2 regions of the Microcella frigidaquae genome follow, and region 2 is predicted to be linked to the other one. Evidence: predicted binding sites of a transcription regulator. Region 2 holds the regulator's gene; the other holds the start of a gene.

Region 1 (7,911 bases), 410 kb from region 2:
TCACCAGGAGGATCGCGTAGATGAAGCCCGCGATGCGCCGGGTCACGAAGGTGACGAACCTGAAGTCGATGAGGGCGCGGAAGAAACCCGGCACGGCACTGACATCGATCGCGAGGGTCTGCGGGGCGGCGCTCGCGGGCGCGGCGGCGACCGGCTCGGGTGCGGCGGCTGGCGCGGCGGCCGTGCGGGCGCGGGGCTTCGGGGCGGGCGAGTCGGTCACGAGAACCTCCGGTGGTCGGGATGCGCGGCGCGCGCCGCACCCCGGCACAGTACCGCCGCTGCGGGCGAGGGTCTAGAACGGTCGCCAGCGCGCCGCGCGCAGGTCGAGGCGGTACGCCAGCGCGTCGGTGTCCGCGGTGGAGGGGGAGTCGGTGCGGGGTGCGAGCAGCGGGGTTCCCTCCGCCCGGTAGTGCTCGAGAGCCTCGGCCTCGTGCCCGGCGGGCGGGCGCCCGTCGGCGCGGACGACGCGCCACCACGGCACGCTCGAGCCCTCGAGCGCCATCACCCGCCCGACGGCGCGCGCACCGCGCGAGCCGAGCTCGGCGGCCACGTCGCCGTACGTCATCACGTGCCCGGGCGGGATGCCGTCGACCACCTGCAGCACGGCGCCGCCGAAGTCGAGGACGACGCCGTCGACGACGGGCTCGGGGGTGGAGGGCATCCGGCGATCGTTCGGGGCGCCGTCGTCAGACGTGCAGGGCGCCGATCTTCTCGCCGTACTCGGTCTCGCCGATCTCGACAAAGCCGATGCGCCGGAAGAACTCGCCGGGACCCTCCTCGCCGGTCTCCCAGATGACGGTGACGGTGTCGAAGCCGCGCTGCCGCGCCTCGTCGGCGAGGGCGTGCACGGCGAACTTTCCGATGCCGCGGCCCTGCGCGGTGGCGTCCACGTTGATGCGCCAGATGCAGCTGCGGAACTCCGGGCGCGGGTTGTCGGGGTCGAAGTTGCCGCGGATGAAGCCGACGACGTCGTCGCCGTCGAGCACCACGCGGGCCCAGGTGGTCGTCGGGTTCACGTAGGCGTCGGCGGCGGAGTACGACACCGGCGTGACGAACTGCTCCTGACCCGGACGGAGCGTGAGTCCGTTCGCCGCGACGATCGTGCGGGCCGACAGTTCCTCGAGTCTCAGCGCGTCCATGCCACCCAGGGTAGACGGTGGGCGGCGACCGCGGAGGGGAAGATCCCTGGCGGAGGACCTCCGCCATGTATCTCGATATCGAGACAACCCGGGCGAGCCGCTAGGCTGGCAGGCGGCACATCACCGATGGAAAGGCGCCCCGCAGTGGAGAAGATCAAGGTCGAAGGCACGGTCGTCGAGCTCGACGGCGACGAGATGACCCGCATCATCTGGCAGTTCATCAAGGACCGCCTGATCCACCCCTACCTCGACGTCACGCTCGAGTACTACGACCTCGGCATCGAGAACCGCGACGCGACCGACGACCAGGTCACCATCGACGCCGCGCACGCGATCATCAAGCACGGCGTCGGCGTCAAGTGCGCCACGATCACGCCCGACGAGGCCCGCGTCGAGGAGTTCGGCCTCAAGAAGATGTGGAAGAGCCCGAACGGCACGATCCGCAACATCATCGGCGGCGTCATCTTCCGCGAGCCGATCGTCATCTCGAACATCCCGCGTCTCGTGCCCGGCTGGAACAAGCCGATCATCATCGGCCGTCACGCCTTCGGCGACCAGTACCGCGCCACCGACTTCCGCTTCCAGGGCAAGGGCACGCTGACCGTCGAGTTCACGCCCGAGGACGGCTCGGAGCCCATGAAGTTCGAGGTGTACCAGTCGCCGGGCAGCGGTGTCGCCCAGGTGCAGTACAACCTCGACGAGTCGATCCGCGACTTCGCCCGCGCCTCGCTCAACTACGGCCTCGCCCGCAACTACCCCGTCTACCTCTCGACAAAAAACACCATCCTGAAGGCCTACGACGGCCGCTTCAAGGATCTCTTCGAGGAGGTCTTCGAGAACGAGTTCAAGGCCCAGTTCGAGGCCGCCGGCATCACCTACGAGCACCGCCTCATCGACGACATGGTCGCCTCGGCCATGAAGTGGGAGGGCGGCTACGTCTGGGCCTGCAAGAACTACGACGGCGATGTGCAGAGCGACACCGTCGCGCAGGGCTTCGGCTCGCTCGGTCTGATGACGAGCGTGCTGACGAGCCCCGACGGCAAGGTCGTCGAGGCCGAGGCGGCCCACGGCACGGTCACCCGTCACTACCGGATGCACCAGCAGGGCAAGCCGACCTCGACCAACCCGATCGCCTCGATCTTCGCGTGGACCCGCGGCCTCATGCACCGCGGCAAGCTCGACGGCAACCAGGCCCTCATCGACTTCGCCGAGACCCTCGAGGACGTCGTCATCACCACCGTCGAGAGCGGCAAGATGACGAAGGACCTCGCGATCCTCATCAGCCCCGAGCAGGCCTACCTGACCACGGAGGACTTCCTCGCGGCGCTCGACGAGAACCTGAAAGCGCGACTCGCTTAGGGGCCGCTCTACAACGGATGCCCGGGGCCGTGCGCCTCGGGCATCCGTCGTCTCGGCCGGGCCCGGTGTTGCAGGGAAGATACCCCCAGGGGTATGCTGGGAGCGCGCGCCGACCGGGGCGCAGCATCCATTGAAAGGAACCGCCATGTGCTCACCCGCCCGTTGCTCCGCCTGCGGCAAGGTCACCTGGACCGGCTGCGGCCAGCACATCGAGCAGGCGCTCGAGGGCGTGCCCCAGGCCGAGCGCTGCACCTGCGGCTAGGTCGCGCCGTGCGCGTGCTGGTCAACGGCGCGGCAAGCGGGTAGACACGACAGCGTGACCCGCCTCGTCGCGCTCGTGCGCCGCTTCCCCCTCGTCGCGCTGACCGTGCTGGTCGCGATCATCGCCGGCGCGCTCGCACTCAACGGCCTCGAGCCCGCTGCCCGCTGGCTCGTCTCGCTCTACGCGCTCGGCATCGCCGTGATGGAGGCGGTCAGCATGGTGCGCGGCCTGCTCGCCCAGCAGTTCGGCCTCGACATCCTCGCCGTCACGGCCATCGTCAGCACGGTCGTCGTGGGCGAGTACTGGGCCAGCCTGATCATCGTCTTCATGCTCGCCGGCGGCGAGGCGCTGGAGGTCGCTGCCGCGGGCCGGGCCCAGCGCGAGCTGCGGGCGCTGCTCGACCGCGTGCCACAGCAGGCGCACCGCATCGAGGCCGACGGCTCGGTCGCCGATATCGCCGTCGACCAGGTGCGGGTCGGCGACCGGCTCCTCGTGCGTCCGGCCGAGATCCTGCCCGTCGACGGCGACCTCGCCAGCGGGCTCGCGAGCCTCGACGAGTCGTCGCTCACCGGCGAGAGCCTGCCGGTCGACAAAGCCATCGGCGACCCGGTGCTGAGCGGCTCGGTCAACGGCCCGACCGCGATCGAGATCGTGGCGACCGCCGTCGCCGCCGATTCCCAGTATCAGCGCATCGTCGAGCTCGTGCGCGAGGCCTCGAGCAGCAAGGCCCCCCTCGTGCGGCTCGCCGACCGCTATGCCCTGCCGTTCACCGGCGTCTCCCTCGCGATCGCGGGCGTCGCGTGGGCGGTCAGCGGCGACCCGGTGCGCTTCGCCGAGGTGCTCGTCGTCGCCACGCCGTGCCCGCTGCTCATCGCGGCGCCGGTGGCCTTCATGGGCGGCATGAGCAGTGCGGCGAAGCGCGGCATCGTCATGAAGAGCGCTGCCTCGCTCGAGAAGCTCGCCCGCGTGCGCACGGTCGCGTTCGACAAGACGGGCACGCTGACGCAGGGGCGCCCCGCCGTCGTCGGCGTGCACCCGCAGCCCGGGTTCGACGAGCGCGAGCTGCTGCACCTCATGGGCTCGGCCGAGCAGTACTCCTCGCACGTGCTCGCCGCGTCGATCCAGCAGGCGGCGCTCGACCGTGCGGGCAGCCTCAGCCCGTCCACCGACGCGCGCGAGGTCGCGACCTTCGGTGTCGAGGCGACCATCGACGGTCGGCGGGTGCGGGTCGGCAAGCCCGCTTTCGTCGCCGAGCACGCGGCCGACCTCGTGCCGCACGCGGCCGAGAGCGGCGCGGCCGTGGTCTACGCGGCGGTCGACGGCCGCTTCGCCGGCGTCATCGTGCTGCGGGATGCGGTGCGCGACGACGCCGCCGACACGCTCGTCGCCCTGCGCGGGCTCGGAGCCGAGCGCATCCTCATGGTCACCGGCGATGTCGCGGCGACGGCCGGGCCGATCGCCGCGTCGCTCGGCATCACCGAGCTGCACGCCGAGTGCCTGCCCGACGACAAGGTGCGCATTATCCGCGAGGCGCAGCCGCGCCCGGTCGTCATGGTCGGCGACGGCGTCAATGACGCTCCCGTGCTGGCTGTGAGCGACGTCGGCATCGCGATGGGCGCCAAGGGCTCGACGGCGGCGAGCGAGTCGGCCGACGTCGTGATCCTGCTCGACGACATCGCCCGCGTCGCCCGCGCGGTCGCGATCGGCCGCCGCACGGTGCGCATCGCCCTGCAGAGCATCTGGCTCGGCATCGTCATCTCGGTCGGCCTCATGCTCGTCGCGGCCGTCGGACTGCTGCCCGCCATCGTCGGCGCGACGCTGCAGGAGGTCGTCGACCTCATCGCCATCCTCGGGGCGCTGCGCGCCGTGCGCGCCGGCGTCGCCCCGGTCGCGGGGCTGGATGCTGCGCCGCGGTCGTCCCGCACGACGACGGGCCCCGTGCCCGACGCGGAGGCGTCGCTCGGCACGGGGCCCGCAGGGCCGCTGGTCGACCGGTGACGGCGACCGCGCCTAGGCGGTCACCTCGGCGCGGTCGCTCGCCGTGGCGATGGCGATCTTGCGCGGCTTGGCCTTCTCGGCCACCGGGATCATCACGCTCAGCACGCCGTTCTCGTAGTGGGCAGAGATGCCCTCGGTGTCGATGTCGCGGCCGAGGGTGAGCTGACGCTGGAACGCCCCCGCGGCGCGCTCGCGGGCGAGCCACTGCACGCCCTCCTGCGAGCGCGGCGTGCGCTCGGCGCGGATCGTGAGCAGCTGTCCGTCGACATCGACGTCGACGCTGCCCGGGTCGACGCCCGGCAGCTCGGCCGTCAGCACGAAGTGGTCGGCGTCGCGGTAGAGGTCGATCGGCATGATGCGCGGCGTGTCGCGTCGGTCGAGCAGCGTCGCGGCCATGCGGTCGAGCTCGCGGAACGGGTCGAGGCTCATCATCATCTCGGTCTCCCTTCTCGGTGCCGCCGAGTGGGCGGCTGCGCTGGTTCTGGAGTTGAGTCAGGTCGACTCAACTACGACGAGATTAGCACTCTCACTATGCGAGTGCCAGACTTTCGCGCACAGCGAAATGCCTGGTCAGCGGTGCTTCTGGACCGTTGACGCGGTGCGCGCTGGGTGTCGCGTGCGACCTAGTACCCGGCGAAGTAGTCGGTGTGCACGCGGCGGACTCCCGCGCGCCGCAGGGCCGTGCGGGCCGTGGCGACGAGCGACGGCGCGCCGGAGACGAACCCGCGCCGGGAGGCGAGGTCGGGCACGAGCTCGGGGAGGGCATCCGGTGTCAGCTGGTCGGGGGAGGCCTCGACGATGCGGGCTCCCGCGGCCTCGGCCGCCTCGCGGTAGAGCACCTCGCCGGGGTTCGAGCTGACGACGAGCAGCACGATGTCGCGCTGGTCGCCCCGCGCGGCGAGGCTCGCGAGCTGGCTCGCGAACGGCGTCATGCCGATGCCCCCGGCGACCATCAGCAGCGAAACCGCCGGGTCGCGGGGCAGCAGGAAGTCGCCCGCCACCTGGGTCACGGCGACGGGGGTGCCGGGTTCGAGCTGGGCGAGCGCCGCCTTGAACGAGCTGCCCCCCTCGGGGGTCCGCATGCCGATCGCGACGCGCGACTGCTCGGTCGCGGCCAGCTCGGGCGCCGACGCGATCGAGAACGTGCGGCGCGTGCCGCGGATGTCGGCGCGGTGCGGCAGGTGCAGCTCGAGGTATTGCCCGGCCTCGAAGGCGAACCGGCGGGAGGGCTCGAAGCGGTACTCGGTGGCGTGGTCGGAGAGCGGAGCGCGCTCGACGAGCCGCAGTGAGACACCGCCGCGGCGCGAGACCGCGAAGGCGACGATGTTGCCGAGCACGAGCGCGAGCTCGGGGGAAGTGTAGATCGGGCCGAACCCGAACGGGATCGAGAAGGCCACCGCGGTGACGGCGGCGGTCAGCCACTGCTGCCAGCGGCGCGGCGGCAGGGTCAGCGGCTCGCTCAGCATGAAGCCGGCGAGGAAGACGACCGGGAACAGCTGCAGCACCGTCGTCACCGCACCAAGCGGTGCCGTGCCCGTGGCCACGAGCCGTGCGCCGATGATGACGATCGTGAGCAGCACGAAGACCAGACCCACGTCGAGGCGCCGCGTGCGGTCGAGCAGCAGAAGGGCACCGACCGCGACCGCCGGCAGCAGGGCGGGCGTCGCCACCCACCAGAAACCGACGCCCTGACCGAAGCCGTAGCCAATGAGCCCCGCGACCCACACGCCGGTCGCGGCGGGGTTGAGCAGGTGCCGCCCGCGCCAGACGACCAGGTATTTCGACAGCGCGGCGAGAACGCCCGCGCCGGCGGCCGCGACGAGGCCCGGCATCGTGAGGCTCGGCTGCACGATGCACGTGACGATGAGCGCCGTGATGACGCTCGACTCGCGGTGCGGAACGACGCGCGCGAGCCGCGCCGCGATCTCGTTCGCGCCGAGCGTCGCGACGATCACGACGCCGAGCGTGCCGAGGATCGCGTACGGGTCGGGCCCGATGACGTCGAGGAAGGCGAACAGCACGGCCTGCGCGAGCACGATCGCGAGCGTGATCGTCGCCAGCCGGTACATGCTGACCCGGCCGGTCAGTGCGTCGATGCGTGCCCTCATGCGAACAGCTCCCCTCGAAGACCGGCGCTCGCCTCGAGCCGCCCGTCAGCCATCAGTCGAACCCATTCCACCGCGAAAACCCTGCACAGACGCGCCGGGTCGGCCAGGAACATCGCCGTCGCGACGCCATCGGCCACGAGCGCGGAGTCGGCGATGACCCAGGTCGCGACGACGGCGTCGACCGGGCGGCCGGTGATCGCGTCGATGATGTGGTGCAGCCCCTCGCCCCAGGCCCGCCGCGTCGTCGCCGAGGCGCACAGGGCCTGATCGCGCAGCTCGACGACGCCGAGCGCCTTCGAGGGGTCGAACGGGTTCTCGAGGGCCACGCGGATGCTGCGCTCCCCCCGCACGCGCACGTCGCCGCTCGCGTCGACCACCGTGTCGGGCAGCCCGCGCTGCACGAGTAGCTCGCCCACCAGGTCGACGAGGTACCCCTTGCCGGCCGCTCCCACATCGAGCAGGAGCGGCGTCGCCGTGTCGAGCACCAGGCCGTCGGCGGTGCGGCGCAGGGAGAGCGAATCCTGCCAGCGGGGTGCCGGCAGCGGGTCGCCGGCGGGTTGCAGGCGGTAGGCGGCGTCGTAGCCGAGCCGTTCGAGACTGGCGCCGACGAGGGGGCTCAGGCGGGCATCCGTCGCCGCGTGCAGGCGTTCGTAGAGGTCGAGCAGGGGCTCGGCGTCGGCCGGAAGGGTCCACGACCCGGGCTCCCGGGCGATGCGGGAGACGAGGGAGTCGTCGCGGAAGCGCGACCAGTCGCGATCGAACTGCGCGATGCGGGCGAGCACGGCCTCCCTATCGTCCTCGCTCAGCGCGGCGCCGAGGGAGGAGGTCGGCGTGCCGGAGCCGCCCAGACCGATGCGCCAGGCAGTGCCGATCGCCTCGAACGCGGTCGGGCCGGTCTGCGTCACGCGCGGTGCCGGCTCAGCTCTCGACGGCGTCGGCCTTGATGGCCGTCAGCGCCTCGCGGAAGCCGTTGCTGGTCAGGGACGAGCCGGCGACGACGGTGACATCGAGCTGATCGATGTCGCGCCCGACGACCAGATCCGCG
Region 2 (7,911 bases):
CGGTGAGGACGACGCCGCGGTGAAGACCGCCTTCGACGCCCTCAACGCCTCGCAGACCAAGCTGGGCGAGGCGATCTACGCCGCGTCGCAGATGGACCCGACCCCCTCGGCCGACCAGCAGACCCCGGCCGCCGCGGACGAGGACGTCGTCGACGCTGAGATCGTCGAGGATGAGGACTCCCCGAACACCGGCGACTCCGCGGACAAGGACGCGAAGTAGTCATGGCGAAGAAGCGCGACGACGACGAGCACGAGCCCGTCGTCAAGGACAAGCGCCGCATCGACCCCGAGACGGGCGAGCCGCGCGCGGTCGACGACGAGTCGGCCGCCGCGGCGCCCGCCGAGGGGCCGGCCGACGGCGCGTCGGATGCGGAGCCCGCGCTCGACGACGCGTCGAGCCTCGACGCCGACATCGACCACATCCTCTCCGAGGCCGGGCAGCGCGAGATCGAGGAGTACCGCGACCGCGCTGCCCGCGCCGAGGCCGAGCTGGCGAACTTCCGCACCCGGGTGGAGCGCGACCGGCAGGCGAACCGCGAGGCGGTCATCGCCGAGGTCGTGCGGTCGCTGCTGCCCGCGATCGATGACCTCGACCGCGCCGCCGCGCACGGCGACCTCGAGGGCAGCCCCCTCGAGCTCGTCGCGCAGAAGCTGCAGCAGGCCTTCGAGCGCTACGGCCTGCGCCGGGTCGGTGCGGTGGGCGAGGTGTTCGACCCGAGCATCCACGAGGCCATCGCCCAGCTGCCCAGCCCTGACGCCACCGAGCAGACCGTGGCCGACGTCGTCGAGATCGGGTGGGCTCTGGGCGAGCGGCTGGTGCGGCCGGCGAAGGTCGCGGTCGCAGTTCCGCAGGGCTAGGAGGCGGCATGGCGAGCCAGGACTGGTTCGAGAAAGACTTCTACGCCGTGCTCGGCGTCAGCAAGGACGTCTCGGATGCCGAGCTGAAGAAGGCCTACCGCAAGCTCGCCCGGCAGTACCACCCCGACGCGAACCCGGGCGACCCGAAGGCTGAAGCGCGGTTCAAGGAGATCAGCGAGGCGCACGCCGTGCTCTCCGACCCCCAGCAGCGGGCCGAGTACGACCAGCTGCGGGCCATGGGCTCGGGAGCGCGCTTCACGGCCGGCGGTGCGCCGGGCGGCTTCGAGGACGTCTTCGGCGGGATGTTCGGCGGGGGCTACCCGCCGGGCGGCGCTCGCCGCGGCGCGACGCCGGGCGACCTCGGCGACATCTTCGGCGGGCTGTTCGGCGGCGGCGCCCCGGGCGGCGGTCGACGGTTCGGGGGCCCCACGAAGGGTCGCGATCACGTCGCGACCGTGGCCCTCGACTTCATGACCGCCGTGCGCGGCGACACCGTGAAGCTCGAGCGCCCGGGCGGGGGCAAGCCGATCCAGGTGAAGATCCCCGCCGGTGTGGCCGACGGGCAGAAGATCCGGCTGCGTGGCAAGGGTGAGCCGAGCCCCGACGGCGGCGAGGCCGGCGACCTGGTGCTGACGGTGCAGGTGCGCCCGCATCCCGTGTTCACGCGCGACGGCCTGAATCTGCGACTGGATGTTCCCGTCACGTTCGTCGAGGCCGCTCTCGGTGCCACCATCGAGGTGCCGACGCTCGGCGGCGAGACCGTCAAGCTGAAGGTCGCCGCTGGCACGCCCAGCGGTCGCGTGCTGCGCGTCAAGGGTCGCGGAGTCACCACCGCCAAGGGCACCGGCGACCTGCTCGCCACCGTGCAGGTGGTTGTGCCCTCGCGCCTCAGCGCCGACGCCGCCAAGAAGCTCGAGCAGTTCGCCGCGGCGCTGCCCGACGAGAACCCCCGTGACGAGCTGATCGCGCGCGCGCAGGGATGACGGCCATGGACGAGAACAGCCCGATCTTCGCGATCGCCGTCGCGGCCGAGCTCGCGGGCATGCACCCGCAGACGCTCCGGCAGTACGACCGGCTCGGGCTGGTCTCGCCCACCCGCACGGCTGGCCAGAGCCGGCGCTACTCGATGCGCGACGTCGTGCAGCTGCGCGAGATCGCGCGGCTCAGCGCCGAGGGGCTCAACCTCGAGGGCATCCGGCGCATCCTCGAGCTCGAGAACGAGGTCGTCGCACTGCGCGCCCGGGTGCGCGAGCTCGAGACGGCGCTCGCCGACGAGCTGCTCACCCGCCCCGGTCGCCGCGTCTTCGCCGCCGGAGTCGAGGGCGAGGTCGTGTCGATCAAGGCCGGCACGCGCGTGCAGAAGCCGAACCAGCTCGTCGTCTGGCGACCCCTGCGCCGCGGGTAGGCATGCCGCGCCCGGTTCGTCACCGAGTTCTAGCTGTAACGACCCGTGAGGTTGTGAACGCGGCAAGCGGGCGTGTGACCGTCGAGGGCGCTGTGGGGTCGTCGGCGATTGTATTCCTCGAGCCAGTCAGCATAGGTCGCTGATCGGGCCTCGTTCGAGGTGTAGTTCGCTGCGTAAGCCCACTCGGCGGCCAGTGTGCGGTTGAAGCGCTCGACCTTGCCGTTAGTTTGCGGTCGATAGGGGCGGGTGCGGATGTGTCGGGCCTGTCCGACAGCGGCGGCGAAGTCACGGGATCGGTAGCAGGCGCCGTTATCGGTCATGACCGCCTTGACCTCGAAGCCGGCATCGGCGAAGAACTGGCGAGCACGAACCCAGAACGCGGCCGCGGTCTCTTTGCGCTCATCCGGAAGTTCTTCGGAATAGGCCAACCTTGTGCATCCATCGACGGCGTGATGCAGGAACGTGTAGCCGCGCGATGACGAGGCTCCGCGTCGGGCAGCGCGATCCCGGGCAGCACCGGCACGACGGTCTTGGGGTGACCCGCGACCATGAACATGCCACCCTCCACCGTCCGGGATACGACCGAGCTTCTTGATGTCAACGTGGACGATGTCCCCAGGGGCAGCCGCTTCGAACCGGACCGGTTGCTGCTTCCGAATCGGCAAGCCGGTGTTGCGGTCCAGGTGCGACAGCCGAGGCATTCGATAGCGGGCCAGCACTCGACCGACCGTCGAGGGGTTGAGCCCCAGATGCCACGCGATCCGACGCGCATCCCAGCGGCGCGTGAATCGCAACGCAATGATCCGTCGCTCCGTGCGCTGACTGAGGCGTCGGGGCGAGTGACGGGGTCGCGAGCTGCGGTCGGTCATCGGCTGGCCTGCTCGATATCGATCGGCCCACTTCTTCGCTGTTGCTGGCGAGCATTGAAACCGCTCCCCGACTCGAGCAAGACTCCACCCGTCGATGACGACGGCGCGAGCGACACGCAGACGCCCTTTCGGTGTCAGATCGGCATTAGCGTGAACCACGAAGACCTCCGGTCTCGATGAGAGTTGTCAGATACCCACATCGTTCCGGAGGTCTTCGCTACTTCACACGTTCACAACGTCCCGGGTCGTTACATCTAGCCGGCCGGCTGCTCCTGCGCCTCACTCGGCTCACCCGCGGTCGCGCGCGGCAGCACCACGAGCAGCCGTGCGCCGCCCAGATCGGAGCGTTCGACCCCGATGGTGCCGTCCAGCAGGTCAACGAGCGCCCGCACGATCGACAGGCCCAGGCCGGTGCCGGGCGCCTGCAGCTTCTGGGGGTCGGCCGAGCGGAAGAACCTCTCGAACACGCGCGGGGCATCCTCCTCGGATATTCCGGGGCCGGAGTCGTCGACCGCGAGATGCACCTCCGTTGCGTCACCGGCGATCGACACGCGAACATGACCCCCTGCGGGGGTGAACTTGATCGCGTTCGCCACGAGGTTGGTGGCGATCCGGCCGAACGTGGTGGCGTTGCCGGTCACCAGCGACGGTTCGGCGGGTGAGACCAGCTCGATGGTCACCCCCCGGTCGCGCGCCGACGGCGACTGGTCGGCGACGGCCTCGGCGGCGATGGTGGACAGTTCGATGGTTCCGCGCTCGTGCGCAGGGTTCCGCGCGGTCATCCGGCCGAGTTCGAGCAACTCCTCGACCATCGCCCCGAGACGGTTCGCGTTGCGCAGGATGATCGTCGTGAACTCCTTCTGCCGCGCTGTCGCCGTCTCGTCGAGCTCCTCGGCAAAACCGACGATGCTCGTGATCGGCGTGCGAAGCTCGTGACTGACGGAGGAGACGAAGTCATCCTTCTGCTGCGCGAGGGCACGCAACTCATCGGCGACTCGTCGCTCCCGTTCGACGGCGTGCGCCATCGCGGTCTGAGCGGCGACGAAGTCACTGATGTCCACGAGTTGGATGCCGAGCACGTCGTCGCTGTCCTCGGCGGGCAGGCGGCGCCCATAGACCTGCAGCGTACGGCCGTCGTCGAGCAGGACCTCGGTGCTCACGTCATCGGTGCCGCTCTCGAGCCAGGCGGCGACGAAGGGGTCGAACCAGGTCGGGTCGATGAATGACTCCGCCATCGCGTTCGCTTTGACGATCCGGACATCGCCGCTGGGCAGCACGCGCGCGAAGGTCGAGCCCAGCTGCGAGCCGACGAACCCCCCGCGCAAGAGTGATGCTCGGCGCAGGTTCTCGGCGCGCAGCTCGGCCCGCTCGCTGCGCACCGTGATGATGAACTGGATCGTGATGGCGATCGACAGGAGGTACACCTGCACGAGCAGCGCCGCAGGGAGTCCGGGTCCTTCATGCGCATAAGGGCCGCCGCCCAGCACGGTGAGAACCGAACCGACGGCCCCCAGCACCACGAGCTCTGCCGTCGCCACGATCGGGGGAAAGCGAACAGCCGCCCAGCCGAAGAACGGGAACAGGAGCGCGCCGATTGCTTCACTCTGGAAGGGGGCGAACACGAGGAGGGTGACCGTTCCCGTGAGAGCGGCCTGGATGACGAGCTCGACCCGTTGCTTCGAGAGCCCGCGGGGCATCGGGACGAGCACCAGTGGCACGATCAGGAGCAGCGCAGAGAGGTGCGAGGGCACCAGGGAGGCGAAGGTCAGCAGCGGGTCGGCACCGACGAGCAGCACGAAGGAGGCCGCTCCGATCAGGCCGACGGTCGTCGCCGCGGCGATGCTCGCGGCGATGAAGCGGAGCAACCCGAGAGTGGTGGAGAGCAGGGCGCCCCGGCCCTGGGGTCCGAGCACGAGCAGGAAGACCAGCAGCTCGGCGACGAGGATGATCATGGCCCAGAGCGCGAAGACCGGTGGGCGCCCGATGAACAGGTTCGAGCCCGCCGCAACGATGGCGACGAGCACGAAGACCTGCCAGCGCGGACCGCGGTACAGCAGCGCGAGGAGAGCGCTCGTGCCGGCCGCGGGCCACCAGATCGCCGCCGTTCCTCCCGCGGGCGTGAGGTAGAGGGCGGCGAGGCCGAGCGCGAACGTCACCGTGGCGAGGCCGATGATGACGCCCAGGTACACCGGTCGCGGGGCATCCCGCAGGCGCTGGATGAGGCTGACCACGCTGAGCACAGCCGCGTCGTGGTGCAGCTGGTCGCGTTGACGAACCGAGTTCACACGGCTGAGACTAGACCCAGCGAAGCGATCGGGGAGGGTGGCGTGGCGCGCGTACTCGTGTGTGAGGATGAGCCAGATATTCTCGCGCTCATCGCGACTCGACTCGAGCGCGAGGGCTACGACGTGATCACCGCCGCGGACGGCGACGAGGGCCTGAGGAAGGCTCTCGAACACCGTCCCGAACTTCTCCTCCTCGATTGGATGATGCCGGGGTTGAGCGGACTGGAGGTCTGCACCGCACTACGTGCTCATCCCGAGGCCAGCCGCACTCGCGTGCTCATGCTGACCGCGCGGGCCCAGCAGAGCGACATCGACGCGGCCTTCGCCGCCGGAGTCGACGACTTCATCATCAAGCCCTTCCGGTCAGGCGAGCTGCAGCAGCGCGTCGCCGACCTGCTCGCGCGCACCTAGGCTGGCCGGGTGCCCGACCCGGTGAGCTCCGCCCCCCTCGAGGCGACGCTCGCTGCCCTGCGCCGCGCTCCCGACCTCGAGGCGCCCGAGCTGCGCGCCTGGGATGCCGCAGACCGCTACCTGCTCGACACCGCGACGACGGTGATCGAGGGTGCTCCCGACCGGCCGGTCGCCGTCATCGATGACACGCACGGAGCACTCGCCCTCGGAGCCCTCACTCTCGGCACCTCGGTGGTCCGCGTGCATCAGGACTCCCTCGTCGCCCGGAACGCGCTCGAGCGCAACGCCGCGCGCCTCGCCCCCGCGGCCCCGATCGATCATCACGAACTCGACACGGTGGCGACGGATGCTGGGCTCCTGCTGCTCCGCCTGCCGCGCTCGCTCGCCCGCCTCGACGCCGTCGCCCGCCTCCTCGCCGCGCGGGCGACCGACGACGCCGTGCTCATCGCCGGCAACATGGTCAAGCACATGACGCCGGCCCAGAACGAGGTGCTCCGGGGCAGCTTCGCCCGCGTCGACGTGTCGCTCGCTCGGGGGAAGGCGCGGCTGCTGACGGCACGCGGGCCGATCCGACGCCAGCCCCTCGAGCCCGCGCGGGGGTACGACCCCGAACACGCGCTGCACGTGGTCGCGCTGCCGGGCGTTTTCGCGGGAGCATCCGTCGATATCGGCACCCGGGCGCTGCTGGCGACCTTCGACACCCTCTCTCCGTTCACGACCGCGATCGACCTGGCGTGCGGGTCGGGGCTGCTCGCCAGCGCGCTCGCCCGTCGCACCCCCGGGGCCCGGGTGATCGCGAGCGACGTGTCGGCGATCGCCGTCGCCAGCGCGAGCCTCACCGCCGAGGCCAACGGCGTGCGCATCCATGCGGTGCACGACGACGGTCTCGCGCGGCAGCCCGACGCGAGCGCCGACCTGGTCGTGCTCAACCCGCCGTTCCACGTGGGCGCCGCGGTGCACACCGGGCTCGCCCTACGGCTCTTCGCCGAGGCGGCGCGCGTGCTGCGCCCGGGCGGCGAGCTGCGCGCGGTCTGGAACAGCCACCTCGACTACCGGCCCGCGCTGGAGCGCCTCGTCGGCCCGACCCGGCAGCTGGCCCGCACGGCGAAGTTCACGGTCACCGCCTCGCGCGCCGCTGCCCGCGAGGGCGCCCCGGGCGGACGCCCTCAGTAGGCTGGCGCCGTGCCGCTCGCCCGCCTCCTGATCGCGACCAGTCGTCTGCGCCCCGGCATGGACGGCGGCTCCACGATCGCCACCCTGCAGCGTGCCCGCATGCTCGCCGACGGCGGGTTCCCGGTCACGCTGCTCACCGTCGATCTGATCCCTGACAACACGGCCGACCGCGAGGGGTTCGTGCAGATCGGCCTCGCCGACGAGCGCACCGAGCTGCGCAACCTGCTGCAGGAGGTGCGGCACCGCCCGGAGATTCTGCGCGGGGCGGCACTCGATTCCGCCACCGCGCCTGCACCGGCGCCCGCCCTGCTTGATGCCGAGGCGCTCCATCCCGACCCGCTCGAGCTCGACGGGCACGGCCGGCCCTGGCGTCAGCTGGTGCGTGATGCAGCCGGCGCCGTCGTCCACACCGACTTCTTCGACGAGCAGGGCCGGCCGCTCTTCCGGCTTCCGTACCTGCAGCGCCCCGACTGGTGGCGCGCCGCCGTCCGCATCCCGGTGTTCGATGAGCGCGGCGCGCCGCTCGGCACTCTCGACGGCTTCCGGGGGCTGTACCGCGCGTGGTGGGGCGAGGTGGTGCGCGAGGCGCGGGATGCGGAGCCGCGGCTCCCCGTCGTCGCGATCGCCGAGGCGCGCCAGGTCGGCGAGCTGCTCGCGGGCATCCCGGGCCTGCCCGTCGTGCACACGGTGCACAGCGCGCACACGCTGGCCCCGCACGCCTGGGACAGCCCGATGGACCCGGTGTGGGAGGGCTGGCTCGACACCCTGCCGCGCTACGACGCGGTCGTCTGGCTGACCGAGCGGCAGCGGGCGGACGTGGTGCGGCGTCGCGGGCGCGAGGAGGCGCCCGGCTGGGTGATCCCGCACCCTGCCCTGGTGCCCGCCGACGCGACGGCCGGTGCGGGGGGTC

What was found. Region 2 encodes HspR, which represses chaperone genes until heat shock. Its sites were predicted from a motif close to AAGTTGAGTCNNNNNGACTCAACTT; they were not measured.
Region 1: a site for HspR is predicted at 5,243-5,267, ahead of BJ959_RS06065 (Hsp20/alpha crystallin family protein). Genes of this name have one in related genera too.

What each region holds. Positions count from the first base shown of each region.
Region 1 covers NZ_JACHBS010000001.1:1,221,235-1,229,145, reverse strand. Annotated here, with positions in the region: gene BJ959_RS12990 (DUF4282 domain-containing protein) at 1-220, opposite strand, end outside; gene BJ959_RS06085 (MGMT family protein) at 293-661, opposite strand; gene BJ959_RS06080 (GNAT family N-acetyltransferase) at 687-1,139, opposite strand; gene BJ959_RS06075 (NADP-dependent isocitrate dehydrogenase) at 1,284-2,498, shown strand; gene BJ959_RS13090 (hypothetical protein) at 2,644-2,760, shown strand; gene BJ959_RS06070 (heavy metal translocating P-type ATPase) at 2,815-4,758, shown strand; gene BJ959_RS06065 (Hsp20/alpha crystallin family protein) at 4,771-5,193, opposite strand; gene BJ959_RS06060 (FAD-dependent oxidoreductase) at 5,382-6,866, opposite strand; gene BJ959_RS06055 (FAD:protein FMN transferase) at 6,863-7,771, opposite strand; gene BJ959_RS06050 (PLP-dependent aminotransferase family protein) at 7,785-7,911, opposite strand, start outside.
Region 2 covers NZ_JACHBS010000001.1:1,634,503-1,642,413, forward strand. Annotated here, with positions in the region: gene dnaK (molecular chaperone DnaK) at 1-220, shown strand, start outside; gene BJ959_RS08050 (nucleotide exchange factor GrpE) at 223-858, shown strand; gene BJ959_RS08055 (DnaJ C-terminal domain-containing protein) at 867-1,841, shown strand; gene BJ959_RS08060 (heat shock protein transcriptional repressor HspR) at 1,847-2,263, shown strand; gene BJ959_RS08065 (IS481 family transposase) at 2,293-3,291, opposite strand; gene BJ959_RS13000 (ATP-binding protein) at 3,387-5,417, opposite strand; gene BJ959_RS13005 (response regulator) at 5,460-5,828, shown strand; gene BJ959_RS08080 (class I SAM-dependent methyltransferase) at 5,838-7,001, shown strand; gene BJ959_RS13010 (glycosyltransferase) at 7,011-7,911, shown strand, end outside.